2 regions of the Sphingomonas sp. CFBP 13706 genome follow, and region 1 is predicted to be linked to the other one. Evidence: riboswitches for the same ligand, from Rfam matches in the RefSeq annotation. Region 1 holds a riboswitch; the other holds the start of a gene.
What was found. Region 1 has a riboswitch for thiamine pyrophosphate ahead of thiC (phosphomethylpyrimidine synthase ThiC). Riboswitches for the same ligand answer to the same signal wherever they lie in the genome.

Region 1 (3,214 bases):
CGGGGCCCTCGATCATCACCTGAACGTCGCTCTTCCATGCGCGGTGGGTCAGTTCGCCGAGCGTGTAGAGCTCGCTGAATTGCGCCTCGTCGTTCGCGTCGGCGATGCTGCCGGGGCGCAGCCCGTCGCCGAGCGAATAGGCGATGTCATACGCCTTCATGATCTCGGTGATCTCGTCGAAGCGCTCGTAGAGGAAGCTCTCCTTGTGGTGGCTGAGGCACCATTTCGCCATGATCGAGCCGCCGCGCGAGACGATGCCGGTGACCCGCTTGGCGGTCATCGGGATATAGGCGAGGCGCACGCCGGCGTGGATCGTGAAGTAATCCACGCCCTGCTCCGCCTGTTCGATCAGCGTGTCGCGGAAGATCTCCCAGGTCAGCTCCTCGGCGACGCCGCCGACCTTTTCGAGCGCCTGATAGATCGGCACGGTGCCGATCGGCACGGGGCTGTTGCGCAGGATCCATTCGCGCGTGTCGTGGATGTTGCGGCCGGTGCTCAGGTCCATCACCGTGTCCGCGCCCCAGCGGATCGACCAGACGAGCTTGTCGACCTCGGCGGCGACGTTCGACGCGACCGCGGAGTTGCCGATATTGGCGTTGATCTTGACCAGGAAGTTGCGGCCGATCGCCATCGGCTCGGATTCGGGGTGGTTGACGTTGTTGGGGATGATCGCGCGGCCGCGCGCGACCTCGTCGCGGACGAATTCGGGGGTGACGAAGTCGGGGATCGACGCACCGAAGCTCTCGCCGTCGCGCTTATACTCTTTCAGCATCGCGCGGCCGAGATTCTCGCGGGTCGCGACATATTCCATCTCGGGCGTGATGATGCCGCGGCGGGCATAGTGCATCTGGCTGACATTGGCGCCGGCCCTGGCGCGCAACGGGCGTGCGATGCTGCCGGGGAATTGCGGCACGCCGCCCGAGCGGTCGGGGCCGAGCTGGCCATTGTCCTCGGGCCGGACCGCGCGCGCGTCGTAGCTTTCGACGTCGCCGCGCGCCTCGATCCACTGGCGGCGGAGTTGCGGCAGGCCGGCGTTGATGTCGATCGTCGCCCTGGGGTCGGTGTACGGACCGCTGGTGTCGTAGACCCGCAAGGGCGGCTCGGAACAGCTCGGGTCGAGCACGATCTCGCGCATCGCGACGCGGACGTCGGGGCTGGAGGGCACCGCGACATGAACCTTCCGCGAGCCGCGTATCGGGCCGGTGGTGACGCCGATATCGGCGGTCGGGATGCGGGGATCGTAATCGGCCATGCGCTTGCTCCTAAAGGTCTCGGAGCAAGGCATGCGGTTCTGTGGCGACCGCTCCCTCCCTCCGCCGGTATCAACCGGATCAGGTTCAGCGGGTCGAAGGCTCCTGCCTTCCTCTCAAGCGCGGATCGGCGCTCCCCCGGGGTAGGGCGAGCATAGGCGCAACGGACGGGGGCGCAAACGAAAAACCCCGCGCGGTCGGGCCGCACGGGGTTTCGGGTCGATCGGCGGGTTGCGATCAGAAGGTGTAGGTCAGGCCCACCGCGCCGAGCCACTGGTCGGCATCGCCGACGTCCGCGACGATCGGGCTGTCCTTGTACTTGCCGAGCATGCGGCCGTAGAGCACGCCCGCGCCGACGCCGAACCCACGGCGCAGATCGCCCGACAGGCTCTGCAACGCGAAGGCGGAGACGTTGACCCGGCGGAAACCGCTGTCGTTGATGTCATAGGTGCGCAGACCGCTGTTGATCGTGCCGATCGGCGTGACCGCCGCATAGGTCCGGCTAAAGCCCTTGCCCGCATAATCCGCCGACAGGCCGAAGGCGACCAGGGTCCGGACCGACAGCGGCGTGGTGTAGTTGACCTGCGGGGTGATGACATAGCTGTCGTGCGTGCCCGACACGTCGTGGATATAGGCGACGCGCGCGGTCAGCGTGTCGTAATCGCTGGTGATGACGCCGGTCTTGCCGACGCCGACAAAGCCGCCGACTTCATAGGCCGTGTCGATCTTGCCGAGCGCGCGGACCTGACGGTTGTCGACCCGGCCCGTGCGATCGGTACGCACCGCGGCGATGACACCGACTTCGTAGTTGATACCGACCGATCCGGTATTGGGGATCAGGTTCACGTAGAGCTGCGTACCGCGCGTGAAGAAGTCATGCCCGCGGACCGTACCGATCGCGACCGCGCCGGGGGTGAAGCTGTTGCTGTCCGCACCCTCGTAATCGGGAAGCGACGCGACGCCGAGACCGAGCGTGATGCGGTTGTTGTCGGCGGGATCGGTGATTGGCGGGGTCGGATTGGGATCCGTCTGCGCAAGTGCCGGCGTGGCGAGGGCGACTGCCGCGGTTGCGGCAGTCAGAACGAGTGAGAATGCGCGCAAGGACGGGCTCCGGACAAAAAGGTTCCACCGCGCAACGCGGGGCAACCCCATTCGGTCCGTTGCAATCCGTCAGAAGATGTAACGCATCCTGACCTGTTGCATTTCAGCATCACCGGCGAGCATGAACCGTGCCGCGGAAAAGCGAGGCGGTCCGAAGCGTACCGCGGCGTTGTTCGAGAAGCCATAGCCCTCGCGCGGGATGCCCGCGATCGTGTCGAGCTTGGAGTTGCTGTTCTCGTCATGGATGATCGCCAGCGCATAGCCGCGCTGCGGCAGGCCCGGAAAGCTCGTCGTCCGGACCGCGGCGGGCAGGGTCCGGGTCAGTGCCTTGGCATCGTCGACACAAGCGGGGAAATTGTCGGGGTCGGCGGTCAGACAGATACGGATCAAGCCTTTGGCCGAGCGAAGATTGTCGACCTCGACGTCAAGCCGCGTGACCGGGCTCGCCGCCGCCAGAACGGCCCAGACCGCTGCCGCCGCCAGCACGCGCGGCAGCCTTGGCATGCGATCTGCCCGCATCGCCGTGCTCCCGGTCGGTGCCGCAGAGCCGATCCCAGAACCGGAAAGTGAGCTCATAATTGCACCTGTATCGTTCATGATGTGGCTGATGGCGGCTGGCCGTGATCAGCCATGTCCCCAATGCTCCCCTCCACATGAACCGGGGAAAAACCTCCCGGCCCATCGGATTGGCCCCCTCCATAACGGTCATGACCGTCAGAGCCAAACCGAGCGCACCGCCAGGGTCGGAATCGCGACGACCCGTAGCGGAATTATCACAGCAACGGGACCGGATCGAACGCCGTTGCCATTCAGATCCTCGGTCGACGACGCCCGGCCGGTGCTCCACCTGTTTGCACTGACTC
Region 2 (3,214 bases), on a different contig from region 1:
ATGATGCGCGGTCGCATTTGTCCTTCGAGCTATTCCGGCGCTTGTCAAATCTCGACTCGCGGCACCGGGCCCAAGGGCACCGCGTCTCGATAAGTGAAAAGCGCGATCAGGTCGAGTGACGGCGTCGCACGGTGCTGTCCCTTGATCGTACACCGGGTCGCGACGATTCGGGTGTCAGGCCTCGGCGATCAGGCTGAGAACGTCGCCGATCAGGCGTCGCATCGCGTCGCGCGCACCATCGGCATCGCGCGCGGCGATCGCGACGGCGACCGCGGCATGGTCGGCGATGTTCGCGCTGCGCCCCTTGATCCGGTTGGTGAAGCGGATCGAGGTGCGAAGCGCGGTTTCAACCACTGACTGGAACTGTGCGTAGAAGGGGTTGCGCGACGCGCGCAGGACGGCGACGTGGAACGCGATGTCCGCGTCGAGCGGATCGTCATAGCTGCGCTCAGCAGCGGCCATCCGCGCCAGCCCCGCCTCGATCGCGACCATGTCCTGCTCGGTGTGATACAGCGCCGCCAGCGCTGCCGCTTCAGGCTCGATCCCGATCCGCAACTGGTTGAACTGCTGCAGCAGCTCGACCGAAAATTTGCGGTCCAGCAGCCAGCGCAGCACATCGGTGTCGAACAGGTTCCAGCTGCTCGCTGGCTGGACGATCGTGCCCTGTCGCGGGCGCGCGCTGACCAGTCCCTTGGCGGTCAGCATCTTGACCGCCTCACGGGTGACCGATCGGCTGACGCCATGCGCCACCGCGATCTCCGCCTCGGTGGGGAAGGGCCGATCCGTATATTGGCCGGTCACGATGGCCTTGCCGAGCAGGTCGAGCATGCCATGCGTAAGGTTCCGTCCCAGATCCCGATTCTCTAGGGCAACGACGTCGGTCAGCACACGCTCCATAAAGCCTGTGTGGCGCAAACCGGTCCGGCTGTCACCCACTGCAAGCGTCTGGGTGGCGTGGATTGTCATATAATTCTGCCGCGCGTGTGCCGGGAAGGCGCTGCGGAAGGGCGAACGGGCAATAACGCTATCCCCGGAAGACCGAACCGCCTAGACGGCGCGCTCCCCGGGGGGCCGCTGACGCGCGGCTGAGAGGTGGGCTGCAGCCCATGACCCGCTGAACCTGATCCGGTTGATACCGGCGTAGGGAGGGCTGGCGGCGCGTCCGTCGTCCCTCCGTGTGGAGTGGACGCAAGACCGTGATGATCCTTCGATTTGACCTGATGACGGGCCGGCCGCCCCGTGTTGCATGTACTGCGCTGGCAGTGGCACTTGCTGCTGTGGTGGCCTTCGCCCCCGCCAGCGCGCAGACGCAGGCGGATTCGCGGGACGGCGCCGACCCGGTCGATATCCGCGTGGTCGGCCTTCTCGATCCCGAGGGGCTGCTCCCCGACCAGACGGTGCCCAAGTCCGAGAGCGCGATCGCCGCGGCGTTCATCACCAAGCAGGCGCCGACGCTCAACGCGTTCCAGCTGGTCAATCTCCTGCCCGGCGCGACCGTCGCGTCGAGTGATCCTTACGGTCTGTCGACCAGTTCGAGCCTGACGTTGCGCGGGCTGGGGCAGGACGAGATCGGCGTGACGATGGAGGGCGCGCCGCAGAACGACATTGGCTATTATTACGCCTATCCCTCGCAGTTCGCTGATACCGAGAATCTCCAGCGGATCGCGCTGGCGCAGGGCGCGGTCGATATCGCGTCGCCGACCCTGGGCGGTGCGGGCGGGTCGCTGTCGCTCTGGCTCGACGATCCGAGTGCGGCGCCGCGCGGGCTCGTCGACCTGTCGATCGGATCCTATGCGGCGCGGCGCGGCTTCGTCCGGCTCGATAGCGGACGGATCGGCCAGACGGGGCTGCGGGCCTTCGTCTCTTATTCGAACACGCGCGCGAACAACTGGCGCGGTGCCGGCCATGACACGCGCCAACATGTCGATGCCAAGCTGCTCGGCGAATGGGGCAACGGCAACCGCGCGAGCCTGGCGCTGTCGTTCAACGACGCGAACTCGTCGACCTATCGCAGCCCGACGCTCGCCGAATGGCGCGCGCAGGGACGCGATTTCAACTTCGATGCGCGGTACAGCGCGGGCAACACCAATTACTGGCGGCTGTACCGTGCGCCGTTCCGCAACCTCTATGCGTCGGCGCCGGTGCATCTGGCGCTGGGCGCAGGGGTAACGCTCGACAGCACCAGCTATCTGCAGTTCGGCTACGGCAATTCGCCCTATGGGACGCAGCTCGGCACGACCGGCAATTTCCTCGGCATCGAGCCGCTCGCCGATCCGATCGCGCTGCCGGGTGCGGTCGACGGGGTCGCGACGGTGCTGGGCAATTATACCGGCGACCAGCGCCGCGCCGGGACGGTCAACACGCTGACAATCGAGCGCGGCATCCACCGGCTGACCGCGGGGCTGTGGTTCGATCACGGCACCGACCGCGTCGTCCAGTCCTACACCGCGGTCGGCGCCGACGGCGAACCGGCCGATCGCTGGGGGTATCGCGCAAAGGCGATCCGGACCGCGGACGGCCGGTTGCTCGCCTATGAGAACCAGCGGACCGTGACGGTGACCAAGGCGGCGTTCCTGGCCGACCATGTCACGCTGACCCCGCGTCTTGCGGTCGATATCGGGTTCAAGGGCGTCAACGTGCTGCGCAGCGGGCGCAACTACCTGCCCGGGCCGCAGGACCGCGTCCGCCTCGACAGCTTCGCCGCGCTGCCGCGGGCGGCGGTGCATTACGAGATCGACGACCGGCAGCAGCTGTTCGCCAACATCACGACGAACTTCCGCACGCCGAACGAGTTCACGCTCTACGACAGCTATGCGGGCGGTGCGCTGGTCAGCGCGGGGACGACCGCGCTCAAGAACGAATATGCGGTCTCGCAGGAGCTGGGCTATCGCTATATCGGTACAGCGCTGTCCGCATCGGTGACGGGGTTCCATTATGATTTCCGGAACCGCCAGCTGGCGACGGTCATCAACAATGGTGGCGCGCTGGTCAATTCGACGCTGAATGCCGGGGGGCAGAGCTCCTACGGGATCGATGCCGAGATCGACTATCGCCCGGCGCGCGGTGTCAGCGTCTATGTCTCGGGCGAATATCTGCGCGCACGGATCAGCGACGACCTGCCGGTCGGCGACGACTATCTGCCGACCCGCGGCCGGCATGCGGTCTCCAGCCCGACCGTCCAGGTCGGTGGCGGCGGGACCTATGACGACGGACG

Region 2: another riboswitch for thiamine pyrophosphate. It lies ahead of IFS44_RS11645 (TonB-dependent receptor); the one in region 1 lies ahead of thiC (phosphomethylpyrimidine synthase ThiC).

Annotation. Positions count from the first base shown of each region.
Region 1 is NZ_JACYVM010000003.1:200,176-203,389, forward strand. It holds gene thiC (phosphomethylpyrimidine synthase ThiC) at 1-1,252, opposite strand, end outside; TPP riboswitch at 1,292-1,399, opposite strand; gene IFS44_RS07540 (MipA/OmpV family protein) at 1,488-2,351, opposite strand; gene IFS44_RS07545 (DUF2141 domain-containing protein) at 2,421-2,870, opposite strand; gene IFS44_RS07550 (sterol desaturase family protein) at 2,776-3,060, opposite strand.
Region 2 is NZ_JACYVM010000005.1:205,998-209,211, reverse strand. It holds gene IFS44_RS11650 (FadR/GntR family transcriptional regulator) at 175-897, opposite strand; TPP riboswitch at 1,062-1,150, shown strand; gene IFS44_RS11645 (TonB-dependent receptor) at 1,221-3,214, shown strand, end outside.